Linked DNA regions of Sinorhizobium sp. BG8. The protein of the gene in region 2 interacts with the protein of the main gene of each other region in a pairwise test. Links are inferred from orthologs where the notes say so. Each region holds a gene or a part of one and is shown on either strand. Other genes may lie near its edges.

The links.
Region 1: the proteins of F3Y30_RS01810 (region 2) and F3Y30_RS10300 interact in binary tests that used the Escherichia coli proteins (3 or more experiments, as listed by UniProt). The link is inferred for Sinorhizobium sp. BG8 from one-to-one orthologs.

The regions. Positions count from the first base shown.
Region 1 is NZ_CP044011.1:2,195,255-2,206,699, forward strand. What follows is about bases 5,543-8,429. They hold F3Y30_RS10300 (ABC-F family ATP-binding cassette domain-containing protein), read right to left. Parts: upstream 7,988-8,429; coding sequence 6,098-7,987; downstream 5,543-6,097. Other genes in these bases: F3Y30_RS10295 (endonuclease/exonuclease/phosphatase family protein), read right to left, coding at 5,543-6,010; F3Y30_RS10305 (GGDEF domain-containing protein), read right to left, coding at 8,043-8,429. Outside these bases: F3Y30_RS10270 (Gfo/Idh/MocA family oxidoreductase), read right to left, coding at 1-29; F3Y30_RS10275 (TRAP transporter small permease subunit), read left to right, coding at 275-853; F3Y30_RS10280 (TRAP transporter large permease subunit), read left to right, coding at 850-2,643; F3Y30_RS10285 (TRAP transporter substrate-binding protein), read right to left, coding at 2,798-3,904; F3Y30_RS10290 (GNAT family N-acetyltransferase), read left to right, coding at 4,189-5,031; more of F3Y30_RS10295, read right to left, coding at 5,054-5,542; more of F3Y30_RS10305, read right to left, coding at 8,430-9,125; F3Y30_RS10310 (hypothetical protein), read left to right, coding at 9,433-9,732; F3Y30_RS10315 (methyl-accepting chemotaxis protein), read left to right, coding at 9,729-11,348; F3Y30_RS10320 (hypothetical protein), read right to left, coding at 11,393-11,445. UniProt on the Escherichia coli protein: Genetic data indicate it may be involved in ribosome assembly or function.
Region 2 is NZ_CP044011.1:377,405-389,549, forward strand. What follows is about bases 8,349-11,935. They hold F3Y30_RS01810 (2-oxoglutarate dehydrogenase E1 component), read right to left. Parts: upstream 11,546-11,935; coding sequence 8,549-11,545; downstream 8,349-8,548. Other genes in these bases: F3Y30_RS01805 (YciI family protein), read right to left, coding at 8,349-8,535; sucD (succinate--CoA ligase subunit alpha), read right to left, coding at 11,696-11,935. Outside these bases: F3Y30_RS01755 (1-acyl-sn-glycerol-3-phosphate acyltransferase), read right to left, coding at 1-214; F3Y30_RS01760 (tyrosine recombinase XerC), read left to right, coding at 345-1,280; F3Y30_RS01765 (TraB/GumN family protein), read left to right, coding at 1,372-2,454; F3Y30_RS01770 (DUF2867 domain-containing protein), read right to left, coding at 2,475-2,933; lpdA (dihydrolipoyl dehydrogenase), read right to left, coding at 3,134-4,540; F3Y30_RS01780 (SDR family oxidoreductase), read right to left, coding at 4,564-5,319; F3Y30_RS01785 (hypothetical protein), read right to left, coding at 5,316-5,828; F3Y30_RS01790 (LysE family translocator), read right to left, coding at 5,832-6,476; F3Y30_RS01795 (MAPEG family protein), read right to left, coding at 6,523-6,936; odhB (2-oxoglutarate dehydrogenase complex dihydrolipoyllysine-residue succinyltransferase), read right to left, coding at 6,947-8,182; more of F3Y30_RS01805, read right to left, coding at 8,224-8,348; more of sucD, read right to left, coding at 11,936-12,145. UniProt on the Escherichia coli protein: E1 component of the 2-oxoglutarate dehydrogenase (OGDH) complex which catalyzes the decarboxylation of 2-oxoglutarate, the first step in the conversion of 2-oxoglutarate to succinyl-CoA and CO(2).

The DNA.
Region 1 (11,445 bases), 1.8 Mb from region 2 along the record:
CCGACGATTGCGAGATGGATCGGGGACATGGTGCTTCGCTCGATTAGTATGATTATTGGGCGGTGTTTTATCAGAATGCGCGTTTCCGGCAAGGGAGGCAACGGTTGCAATTCCTGCCTATCCCTTGTGCAACTTTGTCTACGGCGTATTGGTCTTTCGTCTAAGGACCGCGTTCCGGCCGGGAAAACGGGCTTGCGCGCTTGAATCGACGCGTGAAATCGGCACTCTGCCCTAAGCAAGCGAAAATCAAATGAAGCCTGCGGGGAGGAACGTCATGCAAGCACTACTCGGCCTGAGTCGGCTGATCGACCGTATTACAGAGATCATCGGGAAGTCTGTTTCCTGGTTGATTCTTCTCGCCGTTCTCGTGAGCGCCGGCAATGCTGTAGTGCGAAAAGTGTTCAATGTATCGTCGAACGCCTGGCTTGAGGCGCAATGGTATCTTTTCGGTGGCGCCTTCATGCTCGCCGCCGCCTATACTCTCGCCCAGAACGAACACATCAGGATCGACGTCGTCTACGGTCATTTCTCTCGGCGTGTACAGCATTGGATCGATCTTCTCGGCCACTGCCTCTTCCTCATGCCCTTCGTCCTGTTGATGATCTACTTTCTGATTCCCTACGTCCGGATGTCCTATGCTTCCGGGGAAATGTCCTCGAGTGCCGGGGGCCTGATCATCTGGCCCGCAAAGGCGATCCTGCTCGCCGGCTTCCTGCTGCTTGCCGCCCAGGGCGTGTCCGAGATCATCAAGAAGATCGCGATCATGCGCGGCGACATGGACGACCCGACACCCTACGTTCCCACACATGCTCCCCTTGATATGGAAACTCCGGTCGAGGAGCACCGCGCATGATTGAATTCATTGCTGAAAACCTGGCGCCGATCATGTTCGCGTCGCTGGTGGTATTCCTTCTCCTGGGATACCCCGTCGCCTTCGCACTGGCTGCCAACGGTCTGCTGTTCTTCGTCATCGGCGTCGAGCTTGCGCCGCTGTCCGATTCGATCAACCTCTCCTGGCCGCTCCTCAACGCCATGCCCGAACGCCTGTGGGGGGTGATGTCGAACGACACGCTGCTTGCGATCCCGTTCTTCACATTCATGGGGATCGTGCTGGAGCGGTCCGGCATGGCCGAGGACCTGCTCGACACGATCGGCCAGCTCTTCGGTCCGATCCGCGGCGGTCTCGCCTATGCTGTGATCTTCGTCGGTGCGCTGCTTGCGGCCACCACTGGCGTGGTTGCCGCGTCCGTCATCGCGATGGGCCTGATCTCGCTCCCGATCATGCTGCGCTACGGCTATGACCGGCGCGTCGCGTCGGGCGTCATCGCGGCGTCGGGCACGCTCGCCCAGATCATCCCACCTTCGCTGGTGCTCATCGTGCTTGCCGACCAGCTCGGCCGTTCGGTCGGCGACATGTACGCCGGCGCGTTGATCCCCGGCCTCGTCCTGACCGGGCTGTACATGCTCTACATCCTGGTCATGACTTTCCTGAAACGCGATTCCATGCCGGCGCTGCCGCCGGAAGCGCGTTCGCTCGGTTCCGGCGTGACATCGCTTGCGATCGCGCTCGTTGTTGCTGCCGGCATTGCATATGGCGCCCATGTCCTGCTTTACCCGACGCAGGGCGAGAATGCCGATATCCTTGGCGCGACCGTCGGCGTTGCATTCATCTATGTGGTGGCGCTTCTCGACAGGAACCTGAAGGTCAACGCGATGTCGCGGCTCGCCCAGCAGGTGATCATCGTGCTGATCCCGCCGCTGGCGCTCATCTTCCTCGTCCTCGGCACGATCTTCCTCGGCATCGCGACGCCGACCGAGGGCGGTGCCATGGGCGCGGTGGGTGCACTTATCATGGCTGCGGCCAAGGGGCGGCTCACCTTGGATGTGGTCCGTTCGGCGCTTGCCGCCACCACCCGGCTTTCGGCCTTCGTGCTGTTCATCCTGATTGGCGCCCGCGTCTTCTCCCTGACCTTCTACGGCGTCAACGGCCACCTCTGGGTCGAGCATCTGCTCGTCTCCATGCCGGGCGGCGAGACGGGCTTCCTCATCGCGGTCAACATCCTCGTCTTCCTGCTGGCCTTCTTCCTCGATTTCTTCGAGCTTGCCTTCATCGTCGTGCCGCTGCTGGCGCCGGCTGCCGACAAGCTCGGGATCGACCTGATCTGGTTCGGGGTTCTGCTCGGCATCAACATGCAGACGAGCTTCATGCATCCGCCATTCGGCTTCGCGCTGTTCTATCTGCGCTCGGTCGCGGCCCGCGTGCCCTACATCGACAGGATCACCGGCAAGATGACGGCGCCCGTCACCACCGGCCAGATCTACTGGGGGGCCGTACCTTTCGTCGGTATCCAGATCGTGATGGTCGCGCTGACCATCCTCTTCCCGCAGATGGTCATGCACTACAAGGGCCCGGCCTCTGCCGTCGACCCGTCGACGATCAAGATCGAGGTGCCGGGCTTCGGCGGGCAGGGCGGGGGGCTCGGGCTTCCCGACAACGGCGGCGGGCTCGGCCTGCCGGGCGGCCTCCAGCTTCCTGGCGGAAGCCCGCTGGATCAGCCCCCGGCCGACCAGAATGGCGGTACCGGCGGAGGCCAGCAGCAGAAGCCGTCGAACGACCTCAGCAGTCCGCCGTCCTTCAACTGACGGGACAGCTACCGCAAATTAAGAACCGGGCCGGCTTGCCGGCCCGGTTTTGTTATATCCCCGCGCGCGCCACACGATCCGGGCTTCGGTCAACAAAAAACCCCGGAGCTCTGCGCTCCGGGGCTGTTCTCGAAGGTGATGACCGCCGGTAAGCCTAGAGCTTGCCGCCGCGCTGCTGGATCATCATGAAGGTGTCGTAGTTGTACTCGGCGATCTGCGCATTGAGGTAGTACTCCCCGCGGAAGGCCTTGATCGAGTCCCAGATCTTCTTGAAGGTCGCATTGGAGCCTTCCATTTCGGCATAGACCTCGTTGGCCGCGTCGAAGCAGGCCGAAAGGATTTCCGGGCTGAAGGGGCTCAGCTTGGCGCCGGCGGCGACGAGGCGCTTGATCGCCGACGGATTGAGGTAGTCGTACTTCTGCAGCATGTTCGCGTCGGTGGCCTGGCAGGCGGTGCGCAGCAGCGACTGGTAGTTCTTCGGAAGCGCCTCGAAGGCAGCCTTGTTGAAGATGGCGTGCACGGTCGGGCCGCCTTCCCACCAGCCGGGATAGTAGTAGTAGGGGGCAACCTTGTAGAAGCCGAGCTTCTCGTCGTCGTAGGGCCCCACCCATTCGGCCGCGTCGATCGTGCCCTTTTCGAGCGATGGATAGATGTCGCCGCCGGCGATCTGCTGCGGCACGACGCCGAGTTTCTCGACGACCTTGCCGGCGAAGCCCCCGATGCGCATCTTCAGGCCCTGCATGTCGGCGACCGTCTTGATCTCCTTGCGGAACCAACCGCCCATCTGCACGCCGGTGTTGCCGCCGGGGAAGCCGATGAGGCCCTGCGTCGCGAGGAACTCGTTGAACATGTCGATGCCGCCGCCGTGGTACTGCCAGGCGTTCATGCCGCGAGCGTTGAGCGCGAAGGGAACCGCCGCGCCGAGCGCCCAGACCGGGTCCTTGCCCCAGTAGTAGTAGGAAACGGTGTGGCAGGCTTCGACGGTACCCGCCGCGGCCGCGTCGGCGGCCTGCAGGCCCGGTACGATTTCGCCGGCCGCGAAGACCTGGATCTGGAAATTGCCGTCGGTCGCTTCGGACACGTATTTGGAAAGGACTTCGGCGCCACCATAGATCGTGTCGAGCGATTTCGGGAAAGACGACGCGAGGCGCCAGTTGACCTTCGGGGTGCTCTGCGCAATCGCGGGTGCGGCGAGCGCCGTGGCTGCCGCGGCACCGGCGCCGGCGACCCCGGCTTTCTTGAAGAATGTACGACGATCCATGAATTCTCCTCCCAGTGGTCAGCGGGCAAAGGACCCGCTTTTCGTGATCACACGTGACCTAAACACGTTGACCGAGGGCTTTCAAGCACGGCAGCGCATTGACCCGCAAAAGCCCGCATTCGACTTTGGTATGATGCGGCGGTTTTACTATCTGCCTGTTTTTTGAGCGTTTCTCGGTTTGGCACGTCTGCCCCGACCTGCACGCCGAAGCGGTTGACAGTCCCGGCTTTGGCACGATGATGGCGCATCGCCTTATCTCGGCGTGCGAAACGAGGACTGCCCAGATGACCCCCACGATCCGCAACGCGACGCGCGACGAACTCGACGTGATTCTCGATTGGGCCGCGCGGGAGGGATGGAACCCCGGCCTCGACGATGCCGGCCCTTTCTGGGCGGCGGACCCGCGGGGCTACCATGTCGCGACCGTCGATGGCGAGCTCGCCGCTGCCGTATCGGTTGTGAAGTACGATCCGGCCTATGCCTTCCTCGGCTTCTACATGGCACGGCCGGAGTATCGCGGCCGCGGCATCGGCTGGGCACTGTGGCAGGCGGCGATCGCATCCGCTGGAGCGCGCACAATCGGGCTCGACGGTGTGGTCGCCCAGCAGAACAACTACCGCAAGTCCGGCTTCGCCTATGCCCATGCCAATGTCCGCTATGGCGGCGATGTCAGCTTTGCCGCTCCGGATGATCCGCGCCTCGTGCACGTCGCCCCCGTCCACCTGCCGCTCCTGTCCGCCTATGACCGCGCGCTCTCACCCGCTCCCCGGGAGGATTTCCTCGCGGAGTGGCTGAGGACCGGCGAGTCCCGCCGCAGCATTGCGCTCCTGAGGGACGGCAGGGTTGGGGGCTTCGGCACCATCCGCGCCTGCCGGGAGGGCTTCAAGATCGGCCCGCTCTTTTCCGATACCTCCGTCGGCGCCGACCTGCTCTTCCGGGCACTGGTGGCAGATGTCGGCGGGGGCAGGGTGTTTCTCGATATTCCCGAGCCGAACACCGAGGCGAGGGCGCTCTGCGCACGGTATAACCTCACGCCGGTGTTCGAGACGGCACGAATGTACCGCGGCACCGATCCGCAGCTGCCTCTCGGCCGGATCTTCGGGATCACGACATTCGAACTCGGTTGAGGCAAACGCCTACCGCGCCCGGTCAGTCCTGGCGCTTGCGCTGGATGAGCTGGTCCAGCATCAGCCCGTCTATGTCGGTGTTGATCTGCAGCCAAAGCGGCAGATGGTCGGAGAGCTGGTAGGTGAACTGCGTCTTGGTGAGATCGGGAAAGAGCGGCTTGTGATCGCTCTTGTAGAAGTCGAGAACGCCGCCGGACCGCGCGAAGTTCTCACCGTACCGGGCGAAATGCAGGATCTGGTCGTAGCGCTTGTCGCGGGCGAGATTGGAACCGAATTCGTCCTTGGCGAGGGCGGAGGGAAGCACCAGTCCCTTTGACGTGATGGCCGCAAACAGCGGGCTCGTCCGGCTGGGGATGTTGAAATCGCCCATCACGATGATGTCCTTGTCCTCGCAGTTCGGTTCGCCGATCTTGGCCTCGAGCCAATCCGCGAGGGCCTGGATTTCGACCAGCCGTCCTTCCTCGCTGTCGCCCCAGCGCACGTGGGTGGTCAGCGAGCAGAAATCGAAATTGCCGGATTTGAACGAGGCGATGTAGGGCGGGCGCCACCAGTTGATGTCGCTGAGATACTCCCTGCCACGCTTGGTTCTCGGAGTGCTCGCTTCGGCGGCGAGGCCGTTGAAGGTGACGGCCCGCTGGTCGAAGACATAGCATATCCGCTCGCGGTTCCCGCCATCGTCGAGGATCGCGTCGGAGTAGATGATGTCCCAGTAGGGACCGAGGATCGGCAGGATCCTCTGGAGGTCGCCGAGATTGTCGCGCAGCTCCACGATCGACACCAGGTCGAACTGCCCGATGATTTCCGCGATGTAGTGGATGGCCGCCTCGCTGCGCCGCTTCTTGCCGAGCTCGCGGATGTTCCAGGTGGCGATGTTGATCGTCTCGTCGATCTTCGACGGAGGTATGTTGGCGGCCTCGATCCGCTGCTTGAGTGTCTTCAGGCCTTCTGCGATCTCGAGCGAAACATTGCCATGGAACATCGCGCTTTCCCCCGGCTCTCACGGAGGCAGCGTATCACATGCTGGTCGTCATGGGGCAGGGCCGCCTGACCATGACGAAGTGCCCCTTCAGCTTGCCATCGCCTCTTCGTATTCGGACGAGAGTTCCAGCCACTGTTCCTCGGCGTCTGCGAGCTTCGCGGCCGCATCCGAGCGCTCCTTCGCCTTTGACGCTGCCTTGGCGGGGGACTTTTCGTAGAGCGCCGGGTCGGCAAGCTCCACATCAAGCGCTTGAATCTGTTTCTCCAGCTTTGCCGTCAAGGATTCGAGATCGTTGATCTTTTTGCGCAGCGGTGCCAGCGATGCGCGCCGGTCCGCATTCGCCTTGCGCTGGTCGGCCTTCGAAAGGCCGTCATCGCCGGCCACCGGCCGCGCCTTGTCGTCCTTGCCCTTCGGTCCCCCCACGATGAGGGCCCGGTACTCTTCGAGGTCGCCATCGAAGTTTGCGACGGTTCCGTCCTTCACCAGCCATAGCCGGTCGACGGTCGCCTCTATCAGGTGACGATCGTGGGAGATCAGGATCACCGCGCCGGAATAGTCGTTCAGCGCCTGGATGAGGGCGTTGCGGCTGTCGATGTCGAGGTGGTTGGTCGGCTCGTCGAGGATCAGCAGGTTTGGTCCGTCGAAGGCGGCGAGCCCCATCAGCAGGCGCGCCTTTTCGCCGCCCGACAGGTCCTTGGCCGGTGTTTCCATCTTCTCGGTCGCAAGCCCCATCTGGGCGACGCGTGCGCGCACCTTCGCCTCGGGCGCGTCAGGCATCAGTCTACGCACGTGTTCGACCGCGCTCTGCGTCGGAACAAGGTCGTCGAGTTGGTGCTGGGCGAAAAAGCCGATCTTGAGGTTCGGTGCCGCCTTCACTTCTCCCGTTTCGGACTGAAGCTTGCCGGAGATGAACTTGGCGAAGGTGGACTTGCCGTTGCCGTTCGATCCCAGCAGCGCGATCCGGTCGTCATTGTCGATCCTGAGGTTCAGCCGCTTCAGGATCGGCTGGCCCGGATGGTAGCCGACAGCACCGCTGCTGACCGCGACGATGGGCGAGGCCGGCAGCTTCTCCGGCTCGGGAAACGTGAAGCCCTGCACATGGTCCTCGATCACGGCGGCGACCGTTCCCATGCGCTCGAGCGCCTTGATGCGGCTCTGCGCCTGCCGCGCCTTGGAGGCCTTCGCCTTGAAGCGGTCGATGAAGCTCTGCAGGTGCTTGCGGGCGGCGTCGTTCTTCGCCTTCGCCTTCATCTGCAGTTCGTCGGCCTCTGCCTTCTGGCGCTCGAACTGGTCGTAGGAACCGCGATAGAAGGTCAGCTTCTTCTGGTCGAGATGGATGATCGAGTTGACGGCGGTGTTCAGGAGGTCGCGGTCGTGGCTGATGATGATGACGGTGTGCGGGTAGCGGCGCACATAGTCCTCGAGCCAGAGCGTGCCTTCGAGGTCGAGGTAGTTGGTCGGTTCGTCGAGGAGGAGCAGGTCGGGCTCCGCAAAGAGCACCGCGGCAAGCGCCACGCGCATCCGCCATCCGCCGGAAAAGCTCTTGGCAGGACGCTTCTGCGCCTCGTGGTCGAAGCCGAGGCCGGCGAGAATGCTGGCCGCGCGAGCCTCGGCCGCATGGGCGCCGATGTCGGCGAGCCGTGTCTGGATCTCTGCGATGCGATGAGGATCGGTGGCCGTTTCGGCTTCCGCCATCAGCGCTGCGCGCTCCTTGTCGGCCGCAAGCACGATCTCGATCAGGGGCTCGTCGGTTCCGGGGGCTTCCTGCGCCACCTGGCCGATCCGGGCGTTGCGCGGTATCGAGACGTTGCCCGCTTCCCCTGCAAGGTCGCCGGTGATGACACGGAAGAGCGTGGACTTGCCGGCGCCGTTGCGCCCGACAAGGCCCGCCTTTGTTCCCGCCGGAAGCGAAACGGAGGCGTTGTCGAGCAGGAGGCGCCCGGCGATACGGGCGGAGAGGCCGGAGATCGTGATCATGGATCGCGTCTATAGGGCCGGCCACCCCGTCAAGGCAAGGGGTTGAGGCGCGGCCTCAGGCCACATCGCGTCGATAGTTGCGCGCTGCCCGAGCCGCAATGTCGGCGGAGTAGAAGCGGATTTCACGACCTTCGCCTTCGCCGGCAACCGCGAGAGCCTGTTCCGACTGGCTTACCAGCACGGAAGGGGATCGAGCCGCATCCGTGAAGGCAATCCCGCCCGTCAGGGACAGGAAGCCCGGTGGCAGGTCCCGTCCCGGAAAGCTGAAGCTCTCCGCCTCGACCTTGCCGCGGATGCGTGCGGCGATGCTCGCCGCGTTGTCGCGATTGACGTCGGCGAGGAGAAGCGCGAACTGGTCCGGCCCCGTCCGCGCCACGAAATCGTTCTTCTTCAGCGATTGCCTGAACAGCGCTGCGAGCTGGCGCAGCGTCTGGTCGGCAGCGCCCGCCACGTGCGTGTCCATGAAACCCTTGAGACGGTCGATGCGCACCAGCAGCAGCGCCGCGGTCTTTTCGTCCTCACTCTCGAAGTGGGACTTGAGCCGCGTCGCAAGTGCCGCCTGGTTGCCGAGGCCGGTGACCGTATCGTGGGTCAGCGCCTCGTGGCTCGCTGCCATGCCGGAGCGCACGCCCCGCATCTGGCCGAGAATGTCGTCGGTGCGCAGGCCCAGGATACGCTCTGCCGACAGGAGATCCTGGACGATGGCGAGCAGCCGGCTGGCGTCGCTGGCGAAGTCGGTCATGGCGAACACCGGGTCGGAAGTCAGCCGGTCGGCAATCTCCCGGATCTCCTGAAGGGCGATCGCCTTGTCCTGGTTGCACTTGTTTGTGACGGAGGACATCTCCCCGATGAGCCTAAGGGCCTCTCCCGCCGCCTGTCCGGCCGCAAGCGCATTGTGGCTAGCAAGTCCGTAGCGGATGGCCAGCGCGTCCAGCGAGGCCTGTTCCGGCGACTTGCCGAGTGCGGCGATTTCCTTTACCAGCGCGGCGTTGCCGCCGGCGCAGGCCTCGTAGAGCAATTCGTAGTTGCGTGGCTGCCCGCTGATCCCGAGGCTTGCCATGAGCTGCATGATCTTCTGCGCGGTAGCGGGTGCCCCGGCCGCTGCTTCTTTCGTCCCCATCATTGCGTTCGTCGTCATAACAGCAAACACCGAAAAGTTGTGGGAAGAACCGCTTTGCCGTCCCCCATCGTGCATTCTCGCGGAGATTGTACTGTGCGCCGGTTAATATTAGGTGATGCTGCATTGCAACCTGCATTCTGCAATTTTGCCGATAGCCGATTGATGCAATTGCTCAATTATTGCTCAATTAAGGGATCTCTAACCCTTTTCCTTCATTGATGGCTGACGGGATGACCCCGCTGTGCCGTTTCCCGCCCTGGTAGTGTGGAAAAGGACACAAGTCCGCACGCATGTGTCACGCGTCGCTACTTCATCCCGAGCCATCATGAACAGGACCGTTATCGCGGCGAATTTTGCACTGTTTCTCTCCCTGGTCGTCGCCGCGCAGGCGTGGCCGGCCGGAGATTTCGTGCTTGTGGTGGCGGCTCCCGGATCGAACCCGGCAACGGTCCATTCCCTCATCGCGCGGTCGGGGGGCTCCTATGTCGGCCCGTCGCGGTTCGGCTGGATGGCCGTCGCCTATTCCCAAAGCAGCGACTTTGCGCAGCGCCTTCTCGGCGAAGGCGCCTTTCTCGTCCTCAATCATGCATTTGCAACAGGTTGCCTTCAGAAGGATCGATCATGAACGCTCTCGCCAGGCTCCGCCTCTATGCTTCGTATGGGATATTCTCCCTTCTGTGGATCAACGTGGGCTTGATCCTCGTGCGCAATATCTTCCGCGCGGATGGCTTTTCGACCGCGGCCGTCGCTTCGGCCTTCCTGGTCGCAGCCTCGGCCTCGATGAGCTGGTTCGGTGATCGCACAGGAGCCACGACCCGGGTCGTGATGTCGATGGCGCATGCCGCGAGCGTCGCCCTGCTGGTCTATTCCTTCTCCGGCTCCCACCTGCAGATCGACATGCACATGTACTTTTTCGCGTCGCTCGCGATCTGTGCCGCCTGGATCGATTGGCGCGCCATCGTCGGCTATGCGGCACTGGTGGCGGCCCATCACATCGTGCTCTACTTCTGGATGCCCCTGGCGATCTTCCCCGATCAGTCGGATCTCTCGCGCGTTGCGCTCCATGCCGTCGTCCTGATCGTCCAGAGCGGCGTGCTGATCGCACTGACCCACTCGGTTGTGGCCGCCTTCGGTGCGGCGGAGCGTTCGCTGGAGCAGGCAAACTTCGCGCATCGCACCGCGACCGAGATGAGCGAGAAGGCGCGCGCCGCCGACCAGGCGATCGCCGCCGATCGGCTGCGCCAGCAGGAGGAACGCCAGCGCCAGGCGGAGATTGCCGCCTCCGTCGTCCGCGACGTCGAGTATGCGCTTTCGGAACTGGCCGGCGGCAACCTGTCCCATCGCATCGCCATCGCATTTCCCGCCGATTTCGAGAACCTCCGTGTGTCCTTCAACACCTCCATGGATCAGCTCGAGATGGTGATGGGCGCGGTCGGTGACGCCGCGGGCAGCGTCCGCGCGGGATCGAGCCGCATTCGCAACGCCAACGACGATCTGCAGCTTCGCACGGAACGGCAGGCGGCGTCGGTCGAGGAAACCGCTTCGGCGCTTTCGCTCGTCAACGGGACGGTTCAGCAGACGACCGGTCTTGCGGAAGATGCCGGCCGGCTGGTGGAGAACGCTCGCCGCAGCGCGGAACGGTCCGGAACGGTGGTCGGCGATGCCGTGGCCGCGATGGAATTGATCGAGACTTCGTCCGGCGAGATCAGCAAGATCATCGGTGTGATCGACGACATCGCGTTCCAGACCAACCTACTGGCGCTCAATGCCGGTGTCGAGGCCGCGCGGGCCGGAGAGGCCGGCAAGGGCTTCGCGGTCGTGGCCCAGGAAGTCCGTGAGCTTGCGCAGCGTACCGCTACCGCCGCACGCGAGATCAAGGCGCTCATCAACGCCTCGAACGATCATGTGAAGAGGGGTGTCGGCCTTGTCGACCAGACCGGGCAGGCGCTCAGCGCCATCGCCCACGAGGTTCAGGAAATCGCCGCGCACGTCACCGGCATTGTGCAGGGTGCCCGCGAACAGGCGACCGGGTTGAGCGAGATCAGCGCCTCCGTCTCGGAAATCGACCGTAACACCCAGCGCAACGCGGGCATGGTCGGAGAGTCCTCGGCTGCCATTCACGGGCTTGCCGGCGAAGCGCAGAGACTGGAGGATTTGCTCGCAAGGTTCCGTCTTGCCGCCAGCGGATCGGCCGTTGCCTCGGGGCGGACTGAAGGCCGCGCGACGGCACGCGCAGCCTGAGTGAGGAAGTCGCCCGCTCCGTCAGGACGGTGCGGGCGAAAACGTCAGGCGGTTCTGCGCGTCATCTGAAGGGCGCGCACGAACTGCAGGAACATCC
Region 2 (12,145 bases):
GGTTCGCCACCGCATCCGCAAATTCGATCGCACGCCGGTAGTTGAGGATCGTGTAGACGAACGGCCTCAAGGCCGGCCACATCGGATGTCGCACGATGCGCGCGCCGCGCTCGGCGATGAGCGTATCCACGATATGACCCGGCTGGCCTTGCGAGACGAGCGCGAGGGTGTCAGCGAAGTGTCCGATCATCGTTGCCGAATCGCGCCTTGTCATGATGTGCCCGTTCGATTGCCGCCCAGATATGGCAACTCAGTGTGATCCTCAGATGACAGGCGGGCCGTCACCGTTAGCAAATCCCTAACACTGGCGCGTCACTATGACGGCTCTCTCTTTGGGGACCGACATGGATCAACTGCTAATCATCGCGGATTCGGAGCTCATGGCGGAGCGGCAGGTCTGGCTTGACGCTCTCGCCGAGGAACGCCGCCTGTCGGAAAACACGCTGACGGCCTATGAGCGAGATACCCGGCAGTTCCTCGGCTTTCTGACGGGTCATCTGGCGGGGCCGGCGAAACTTCGCGACATCCGCGAACTGCGCCCTGCCGACCTTCGTGCGTTTCTTGCTTCTCGCCGGCGCGACGGAGCGGGCGCGCGTACGCTCGGCCGCGGCCTTGCGGGCCTGCGTTCCTTCCTCCGCCATCTCGAAAGAAAGGGTCTCGTCAATGCAGCGGGTGCAGCGGCGGTCCGCTCGCCGAAGCAACCCAAATCACTACCGAAGCCGCTGACCGACCGGCAGGCGCTCGCCGTGGTCGATTCCGGCGAACAGCTGGCCGACGAACCCTGGGTCAGCCAGAGGAATGCCGCCGTTCTTGCCCTTCTCTATGGCTGCGGCTTGCGAATTTCGGAGGCTTTATCGCTGACGCCAGCGGATTTTTCCGGCACGCCCACTTCGCTGCGCATCGTCGGCAAGGGCAACAAGACGAGAATCGTTCCTTTGATCGAGGCGGCGCGCAAGGGCGTGACGGATTACATCGCCCTCTGCCCGTTCCAGCTGGCGGCCGAAGGGCCACTGTTCAGGGGAGCGCGCGGCGGACCACTCCGGGCGGCGATCATACAGCGCGAAATGCAGAAGTTACGCAGTGCACTCGGCCTTCCCGATACCGCCACGCCGCACGCGCTGCGCCATTCTTTCGCGACGCATCTGCTAGCAGGCGGTGGCGATCTGCGAACCATCCAGGAACTGCTCGGGCATGCAAGCCTCTCGACAACGCAGGTCTATACCGGTGTTGATTCCGCACGGCTGCTGGAGATCTACGACCGCGCCCATCCGCGTGCGTGACACCGGAAAAAGACGCTTTTGAACCCCATTGTTAAGGGAATGTGAGTGGCGACCTGGTAGGGTCGCGCGAGTATCATTCGGAGCATCGTGCATGGTCAGCTATGTTCATCGGGGTCGGGCGGCCGTGGCAAACGGCCTGGCGGAAGCCACACTGTGGCTGATGGCGGGGCTTCACGTTCTGGCCGCTCTATCGTTCGTCGCGGTCCTTTTCGCCGCGGCCCAAGCTGACGCCGCTGAAGAACCCGCAAGCTGCGGTGGCGCGAACATCCTCGCCGAAATTCAGGAAAGCGATCCGGCGATGTATCAGCGCCTCGTCGAGGAGGCCGGCGCCGCGCCAAACGGCAAGGGCATTTTCTGGAAGGTCGAGAAGGAGGGCACGGCCCCGTCGTACCTGCTTGGAACAATGCACGTCACGGACCCACGCGTCCTGGCGATGCCCGAGGCCGCACGCAGCGCCTATGCAGCCGCGTCGACGGTCGTCATCGAATCCGATGAGATCGCCGACGAGAAGAAGGCCGCGACCGCGCTGCTCGCGCATCCGGAACTCACGATGTTCATGGATGGGCGGACCATCACCGATCTCCTCGACAAGCACGACGTGGAAGTGCTTTCCGCGGGCCTGAAGAAGCGCGGGCTCTCGCTCGCTGCCGTTTCCCGGATGAAACCATGGATGCTCGCGAGCTTCGTAGCACTTCCGGCCTGCGAGCTCGCACGCAAAGCAGCCGGCGCATCCTTCCTCGACCAGAAGCTCGCGAAGGACGCGATAGCCGACGGCAAGACGCTGAAGGGTCTCGAAACGCTGCTGGAGCAAATCTCATCGCTGGACTCGCTGCCCCTGGAGCCGCAGCTCGAGGGCCTGGTTCAGACGGTAGCGCTCGGAGACCAGTTGAACGACGTGATCGAGACCATGAGCCAACTCTATCTCGCCGGCGATATCGGGATGATCATGCCGATGATGCGTGCGGCGGTGGCCGAGGATGAGGATGGCACCGGCTATGCAGACTTCGAGCAGCGCATCATCATCGATCGCAACCATCGGATGGCCGAACGGGGCGCGCCGATTCTCGACGGCGGAAATGTCTTCATGGCCGTCGGCGCATTGCACCTGCCTGGCGAAGAGGGCCTGATCGAGCTGTTTCGCAAACAGGGTTTCGTGATCACCAGGGTCCAATAGCGACTTCGGAAGAGCAGCTGTCAGGCAGACCGCACATTCGTGCAAAACGGGCGCAGGGTGGCGGGAACGATGCGCTTGTGCAGCGGGCCGACGAACAACAGGTAGACCCGGCCGAGCAGGTTCTTGCGGTGGACCAGTGTCGTGACACCGATGATCTGGCCGACAGCACCCTGCCTCGTGTCGACTACGATTCGGAAATCCAGATGACGGTCATCGAACCCGAGCACCGCCCTGTGCGGCGTTGCCTCGATCACTGGAAAACCGCCTGCACTCGCCCCTGCCTTCATCTCCACGGACCTCAGGCCGACAAGTGCCACCATGCGGTTTCTGAGAAACATCAGTCCACGAATCCACGAGGGCGGATTTTCCAACAGCCGGTACGCCGCATCGATCGGCGCCAGGCCGCCCTCGCGAAAATCGCCTTCGAAACGGTCACGCCAGTCGGCTGAGGGAAGTGGGGAGAGGAGATCGGCTTGCACGTGGGACGTCCTGTTTATGCCGAGCGGAGAATTTCTGCTGGTCGTGCAAAAGGAAATGGGACGAATCGCCGCCCCTGAGCCGAGACGCCAAGGAGACCTTCCCCCGCTCATCGCATCGACCGGTAGCTTCACGAAATGCAGAGAGCCCCGGTCCGTGCATGCCGGACCGGGGCTCTCTGCGGGGTATCAGTGGAAGACGATCACATATGGATCGGCTTGAAGAAGGCTGCGAGCGCCGCTTCCTTGACAGCCTCCGACATGGTCGGATGTGCATGGCAGGTGCGGCCCAGGTCTTCCGCGGAACCGCTGAATTCCATCAGCACGGCGATCTCGTGGATCATCTCGCCCGCGCCGAACCCGACGATGTGGCCGCCCAGCACCCGATCGGTATCCTTGTCCGAAAGGATCTTCACAAAACCGTCCGTCACCTGCATTGCGCGGGCACGGCCATTCGCGGTGAAAGGAAACTTGCCGACCTTGTAGGCGACACCGGCCGCCTTCAGTTCTTCTTCCGTCTTGCCGACGGAGGCGACTTCCGGCTGCGTGTAGACCACGCCCGGGATGACGTCATAGTTCACGTGTCCGGCCTGGCCCGCAAGGATTTCGGCAACAGCGACGCCCTCGTCTTCGGCCTTGTGTGCCAGCATAGGTCCGCGAACGACGTCGCCGATCGCATAGATCCCCTGCACGCTCGTCTGGAAGTGGTTGTCGATCTCGATGCCGCCGTTCCGGGTCATGACGACGCCAGCATCGGCAAGCCCGAGCTTGTCGGTGAACGGCTTGCGGCCGGTCGCGATCAGCACCACGTCGGCATCGATCGTCGCAGCCTCGCCGCCCTTGACCGGTTCGTATGTCACCTTGGCGCCGGCGCCAGACTTCTCGACCGCCGTCACCTTGGCGCCGAGCTTGAAATCCATGCCCTGCTTCGCGAGCATCCGCTGGAACTGCTTGGAGACCTCGCCGTCCATGCCGCCGAGGATGGTGTCGAGGTACTCGACGACGGTGACCTTGGCGCCGAGCCGCGACCAGACGGAACCGAGTTCGAGGCCGATGACGCCGCCACCGACCACGACGAGGTGGTTCGGCACCTTGTCGAGCGCAATGCCGCCCGTGGAGGATATGATCACCTTCTCGTCGATCTCGACAGGAACCCCGGGAATGCCTGCAACGTCGGAACCGGTGGCGATGACGATGTATTTCGATTCGAGGATCTGCTCCTCGCCCTTGTCATTGGTGACCGACACCTTGCCCTGGCCGAGGACCTTGCCGGTCCCCTGGATTCCGTCGATCTTGTTCTTCTTGAAGAGGAACGCGACACCGTCGACGTTCGCCTTCACCGTCGCGTCCTTGTGCGCCATCATCTTCTCGAGGTTCAGCTTGGGCTGCAGCCCCTCGATGCCGAGGGCATCCATGCCGTGAGCCGCGTGGGCATACATCTCGGACGCATGCAGCAACGCCTTGGACGGAATGCAGCCGATGTTGAGGCATGTGCCGCCATAGGTGGCGCGCTTTTCGACCACTGCCGTCTTGAGACCGAGTTGGGCCGCCTTGATTGCGCAGACGTAGCCACCCGGGCCGGAGCCGATTACGATGAGATCATATGCCATTGAAAATCCTTCCTGCGGAGCCGTTACCTGCCGCCGCTGACATTGAGAACGGCGCCCGTTACATAGGATGCCGCGTCGGAGATGAGATAGAGAATTGCCTTTGCCACTTCATCGGCCGTTCCCGGCCGCTGCATGGGGATGGAGGAAGCCATTTCGCGCGCACGATCGGGTGTGCCGCTCGCGATGTGGATGTCGGTATCGATGATCCCGGGACGAACGGCGTTGACGCGAATGCCCTCCGCCGCCACCTCGCGCGCGAGACCCACCGTGAAGCTTTCGATCGCGCCCTTGGTTGCGGCGTAATCGACATACTGTCCCGCCCCGCCGATCACGGCCGCCATGGAAGAGACGTTGACGATCGAGCCGCCCTTGCCGCCATGTCTGGTCGACATGCGGCGCACGGCCTCCTGGGCGCATCGGATCGAACCGATCGCGTTGACGGCGAACATCCGCTCGAGCCGTTCAACGGATATCTCATCAAGCCGCTGCAAAAGACCGGTTATCCCGGCGTTGTTGACCATGCCGTCAAGCCTTCCGAACGTCGCGTCCAAGGCTGAGAAAATCGCCGCAAGTCCGAGCTCGGTGCCGACATCACCCTCGATGGCGACTGCCGAGCCACCGTTTGCCCGTATCTCGGACACAACGGCTTCTGCCGCATCCGCGTTCGACGCATAGTTCACGGCGACCTGCCAGCCTTCGGAAGCGGCAAGCCGGCACACGCTGGCGCCGATGCCGCGGCTTCCGCCAGTGACGAGGAGAACGGGGTTGCCGGCGCTCATTGTCCGCATCCTTTCATCACGAGTACATCCCAGGGAGCGACGGTCGGCTTTTTCTCGTCCCAGATGGACGAATACCTGATCGCCGGCCCGAGGCCAGGAAACAGGAGCTGCTGGGCCGCTTGTTGATCTGCGGGCGGCAGGACGCCAACCACACCGGATTGCTCTACCGAATAGACGACGCCTTCCCAAACGGTGCAGGCGGCGATCTCGTCACCGGTTGCGTCACCTTCGGGGCAATTGTTCATGATCATCCCGCCCGGTCGAGGAACGTCGTCGCCACTTGTCATGACGATGCCGTCAAGAACGAGGCCGGAGCCCAGCACATGGACCTTGAAATGATGGCTGGTTGCGGCTGCTTGCGAACCGACGGGCTCGAAGCGGAACTCGTAGCCCTCGTCCCGGTCCTCGTAGATCGCCTTCTCCTGGCGGCACTCCACGGCATGTGCCTGGATAGGCGCGATTACCCCGGCAAGAAGGGCTACTGTCAGCAGTCGGAAATTCGAGGCCATCGCTCAGGCGGCCTTCTCGGTCGCGAGCTTGATGCCGAGCGCAATGAACACCACGCCGCTCGTGCGGTCTATCCACTTACTCGCCCGGCCAAAGGCAGCACGCATCCTCGGCGTCGTCATGAAGAGCGAGACGCCGACGAACCAGAGTATGAGGCACGTTGCCATCACCAGCCCGTAGCCGAATTTGACGGCCATTGGCGTATGGGCGCTGACCACGGTCGAGAAGATCGACAGGAAGAAGAAAACCGGCTTGGGGTTGAGCGCGTTGGCCATGAAGCCTAGGCCGAATGCGCGCAGCGCGGACTGGTGCCGGGCAACCGGAGCGCTATCGGCGCCACCCTCAACCGTAAGATCCGCCTTACCCGCTCTCAGCGCCTTGATCCCGATGTAGACGAGATAGGCGACGCCGCACCATTTGACGATGTTGAACAGATAGATCGACTGCGAGATCAGGAGGCCGAGGCCCAGGATCGTGTAGGTGACGTGAAACATCAGCGAACTGCCGATGCCGAAGGAGGTAATGATTGCCGACCGGCGCCCGTGGACGATCGACTGGCGCATCACCATGGCAAGGTCGGCGCCGGGAGACACGATCGCGAACGAGAAGATCGCCATCAGGGACATGAGCTCGAAGACATAGGGATGCATGACAACCTCTCCGGATGGGAGCCGCCGGCGGCGTCCCCTTGCGCCTTCAGAAAACCAGTGCCGCAACCATCATGAGGAGCCCGGCGGCAGCGAGCGTCCAGACCAGCGAACGGACGTATGGTACTCCCGCGAGATAGAGCGGCAAGTAGACGATGCGGCCGACGAACCACACCAACGCGCCCGCAAGTCCCCACCCCGAACGGTCGCCGACGATGACCAGCGTAAGCGCCAGTCCGACGAAAGCGGGATAGGTCTCACGGAAGTTGGCGGCGGCCCGCTCGGCCCTGCCGGCGAGAATGCCGACCGGGCGCCTGTCTCCGTCACGCGGTCCCGCATTCCACGCGGACCCGAGTTCCCGCGTGGAAAGCATCGCCTGCAGCACGATGTGAACGAAGAGCAGCACCGCGCTCCACGCCACGAGCGCGGCCAGAGGCGAAAGGGTCGGCACCGCCTGCTCCATGTTTCGTCCCTTAGAGGTCCAGAACCAGACGCTCCGGATCTTCCAGGCTTTCCTTGACCCGTACGAGGAACGTCACCGCTTCCTTGCCGTCGACCATGCGGTGGTCGTAGGACAGCGCCAGATACATCATCGGACGGATAACGATCTGCCCGCCGACGACGACCGGACGTTCCTGGATCTTGTGCATGCCAAGAATGCCGGATTGCGGGGCGTTGAGGATCGGCGAAGACATCAGCGAGCCGTAGACGCCGCCGTTCGAAATCGTGAAGGTGCCGCCCTGCATGTCGTTCATGGAGAGCTGGCCATCGCGGGCGAGCTTGCCGAGGCGACCGATGTCCTTCTCGATCTCGGCAATCGACATCTGGTCCGCATCGCGTACGACTGGGACGACGAGGCCCTTGTCGGTCCCGACGGCCACACCGATATGGCAGTAGTTCTTGTAGATGATGTCGGTGCCGTCGATCTCTGCGTTGACGGCCGGAATTTCCTTCAAGGCGTGCGTGACGGCCTTGGTGAAGAAGCCCATGAAGCCGAGCTTCACGCCGTGCTTCTTCTCGAAGATGTCCTTGTACTTGTTGCGCAGGTCCATGACCGCCTTCATGTCCACCTCGTTGTAGGTGGTCAGCATGGCGGCCGTGTTCTGCGCATCCTTCAGGCGCCGTGCGATGGTCTGGCGCAGGCGGGTCATCTTCACGCGTTCCTCGCGCGGCGCATCGGCCTCAGCGGAGGGAGCACGCGCGACAACCGGCTGGGCGACGGCGGGAGCAGGGATGCCCTTGGCGACGGCAGCCAGGACATCACCCTTCAGCACCTGTCCACGCTTGCCGGAACCCTCGACCTGATCGGCGGAGAGATTGCTCTCGGCGAGAAGCTTTGCGGCGGACGGGGCAGGCGGCGTAGCCGAAGCCGGGGCTGCGGCGGCAGCGACGGGCTGGGCAGCGGCCGGCGCCGCGTTGACGGCCTTTGCAGGCTCGGCGGCAGCAGCTGGTGCGGCGGCACCGGCGGCAGCACCCTCTGCGATCTGTCCAAGAAGCGCGCCGAGGCCAACGGTTTCGCCGTTGGCTGCAACAATCTCGGTAAGAACGCCGGAAGCGGGAGCCGGTACTTCTACAGTTACCTTGTCGGTTTCGAGTTCGAGGATCGGTTCGTCGGCCTTCACGGCATCGCCGACCTTCTTGAACCAGGTGCCGACGGTGGCTTCGCTGACGGATTCACCGAGGGTCGGGACGCGGATTTCAGTAGCCATTGTTCAAGTCCTGAGGTGGTTATGGTTGAATATCTTGTCGGTTACCCGGCCAGGTCCGGCCGGAGAATAAGTGATGGCATTGGCGAAACATCGAAACGGAAGCCGAGACCCGCGCGAATGACAGGATCCTCGCCCGCAAGTGCCTCGGCCTCGGCGAAAGTCGCGACTTCGACCACCGCCATGCCCCAGGCGCCCTCTCCTTCGAAGACAGGCCCGACGGCGATGGCCGTGCGTGCTGCTGCCTTTTCCCGCCAGTAGGCCGCGTGTCTGTCGAACGCGGCCTTCTCCAGTTCGTTTGCATCATGCGGAAAGCGTGGGCGCGGCGGCACGAGTTTCAGATGAAAATATGCCATCGCGCCAACCTCCTTAACCGCCGAGAGCATCCTCGAGGAATGCCGCGAGCTGCGAAAGATGCTTGGACATCAGGCCCGTCGCCGGAGATGCGGCTGCGGGACGTCCGGTGTAGCGGACGCGCTGATACTTGGCATCGATATGCGCCAGAACCCACTCGAGATAGGGGTCGATGAACGACCACGCACCCATGTTCTTCGGCTCTTCCTGGCACCAGACCATCTCGGCGTTGCGGAAGCGGCTGAGCTCGTTGATCAGCGCCTTCGCCGGGAACGGATAGAGCTGCTCCAGGCGCAGGAGGTAGATGTCGTCGATGCCACGCTTTTCGCGCTCTTCCAGGAGGTCGTAGTAGACCTTGCCCGAGCACATGACGACACGACGGATCTTCGCATCCTTCTGGAGCTTGATCGGACCGTCCTTGATGACCTCCGCATCGTCCCACAAGAGGCGGTGGAACGAAGACTCGCCCGCCAGTTCGGAGAGCGACGACACCGCCCGCTTGTGACGCAGCAGCGACTTCGGCGTCATCATGATGAGCGGCTTGCGGAAATCACGCTTCACCTGGCGGCGAAGGATGTGAAAGTAGTTCGCCGGTGTGGTGACGTTGGCGACCTGCATGTTGTCTTCCGCGCACATCTGAAGCCAGCGTTCGAGACGCGCCGAGGAGTGCTCCGGACCCTGGCCCTCATAACCGTGCGGCAGCAGGCAGACGAGGCCGGACATGCGAAGCCACTTGCGTTCGCCGGACGAGATGAACTGGTCGAAGACCACCTGCGCGCCGTTCGCAAAGTCACCGAACTGGGCTTCCCAGAGGGTGAGTGCATTCGGGCGAGCCAGCGAGTAGCCGTATTCGAAGCCGAGGACGGCCTCTTCGGAGAGCATCGAGTTGATGACCTCGTAACGGCCCTGTGCCGGAGAAAGATTGGCGAGCGGGATGTAGCGATCTTCGGTCTCCTGATCGTAGAGAACCGTGTGGCGCTGCGAGAAGGTGCCGCGTTCGCAATCCTGGCCGGAAAGACGGATCTTGGTGCCCTCGACGCAGAGCGTGCCGAAGGCGAGCGCCTCGGCCATGGCCCAGTCGATGCCTTCGCCGCTCGAGATCATGTTGGCGCGGTTATCCATGAAACGCTGGATGGTTTTGTGCGCCTTGAAGCCCTCGGGGATTTCGGAAAGCTTGCGTCCGATTTCCTTCAGCTGCTTCATCGACACAGATGTCTTTCCGCGCCGCTGCTCGTCCTGATTGTCGGCAGCACGCAGACCGGACCATGCACCGTCGAGCCAGTCAGCCTTGTTCGGCTTGTAGGACTGGCCGGCCTCGAACTCCTGCTCGAGAGAGGCGCGCCAATCGGCCCTCATCTTCTCGAATTCGCCTTCGGTCATGTGACCTTCGGCGATCAGGCGTTCGGCATAGAGCTGGACGACCGTCTTGTGAGCGCGGATTGCCCGGTACATCTTCGGCTGCGTGAACGCCGGCTCGTCGCCCTCGTTGTGGCCGAAGCGGCGGTAGCAGAACATGTCGATGACGACGGGCTTGTGGAACTTCATGCGGAATTCGGTCGCAACCTTGGCCGCATAGACCACGGCTTCCGGATCGTCGCCGTTCACATGGAAGATCGGGGCTTCGATCATCTTGGCCACGTCCGACGGATAGGGAGACGAACGGGAGAAGGCCGGATTGGTGGTGAAACCGATCTGGTTGTTGATGATGAAGTGGACGGTGCCGGCAACGCGGTGACCGCGCAGGCCCGAGAGACCGAGGATTTCGGCCACGACGCCCTGCCCTGCGAAAGCGGCATCGCCGTGCAGCAGCAGCGGCATGACCTTCACGCGTTCGCGCAAGGGAATGATGTCCCCCTCGAACACGGTCGCCATCTGGTCCTGCTTCGCCCGCGCCTTGCCCATCACGACAGGGTTGACGATCTCGAGGTGCGACGGATTGGCAGTCAGCGACAGGTGCACCTTGTTGCCGTCGAACTCGCGGTCCGATGAGGCGCCGAGGTGGTACTTCACGTCACCCGAACCTTCGACGTCGTCAGGCGCGTAGGAGCCGCCCTTGAATTCGTGGAAGATCGCCCGGTGCGGCTTTGCCATGACCTGGGACAGAACGTTGAGGCGTCCGCGGTGCGCCATGCCGAGAACGATCTCCTTGAGACCGAGCTGGCCGCCGCGCTTGATGATCTGTTCCAGTGCGGGAATGAGAGATTCGCCGCCGTCCAGGCCGAAGCGCTTGGTACCCTTGTACTTCACGTCGATGAACTGCTCGAAGCCCTCGGACTCGATCAGCTTCTGCAGGATCGCCTTCTTGCCTTCCGGCGTGAACTCTACACCCTTGTCCGGGCCTTCGATGCGTTCCTGGATCCAGCCTTTGATCTCGGGGTCGGAGATGTGCATGAACTCGACGCCGAGCGTGGAGCAGTAGGTACGCTCCAGGATCTCCATCATCTGCCGGATCGTGCCGTATTCGAGACCCAGCACGTTGTCGAGGAAGATCTTGCGGTCGTAGTCAGCCTCGGTGAAGCCGTAGGACGACGGAGAAAGCTCGTTATAGTCCTCGACCGGCGCAGCAAGCCCGAGCGGATCGAGCTTCGCATGGAGGTGGCCGCGCATGCGATAGGCGCGGATCATCATGATGGCGCGTACCGAGTCACGGGTCGCCTGGTTGACGTCGGCCTCGATCACCGGCTTGCCGGTTTCGGCAGCCACGGCCTCGGCCTTCGCCTTGACCTTCTTGTCGATGACCTTCTCGACGACGGCCCAGTCGCCGTCCAGCGCGGAGACCAGTTCGCCATTGGCGACGATCGGCCAGTTCTTCTTCTTCCAGGAAGCGCCCTTGGCAGCCTTCACCACGTCGGCGGGCTGATCAGCCAGCGCCTTGAAGAAGTCCCGCCACTCCTCGTTTACCGAGGAGGGGTCCTCTTCATACTTGGCATAGAGCTGCTCGATATAGGCTGCATTGGCTCCGTCGAGAAACGACGTGACCAGGAATTGCTCGTTGGCGTCTTGCCTTGCCATGGCTTATCGCGGGCGCCGCGCCCGCCTCCCGACTATGGTTCACCGGTTCGTCCGGTCATGATGTTCCGCGGGCGTGAACCGCCTCGGCGGAAGCGACAGTGATAGCGGGGCCGGCTCTTCGAAGCCGCCCCCGCCAGATTGGTGTACTTCTCAGCCCTTGAGGACTTCGACGAGCGTCTTGCCGAGGCGAGCCGGCGAAGGAGACACGCGGATGCCCGCGGCTTCCATCGCGGCGATCTTCGATTCCGCATCGCCCTTGCCGCCGGAGACGACAGCACCGGCATGACCCATGGTGCGGCCCTTCGGCGCCGTACGGCCAGCGATGAAGCCGGCCATCGGCTTCTTGCGGCCCTTCTTCGCCTCGTCGATGAGGAACTGCGCCGCATCCTCTTCCGCCGAGCCACCGATTTCGCCGATCATGATGATCGAAGTGGTGGCCTCGTCTGCGAGGAACATCTCGAGGACGTCGATGAACTCGGTGCCCTTGACCGGGTCGCCGCCGATGCCGACAGCGGTGGTCTGGCCGAGACCCTCGTTGGAGGTCTGGAAGACAGCCTCATAGGTAAGCGTGCCGGAGCGGGATACAATGCCGACGGAACC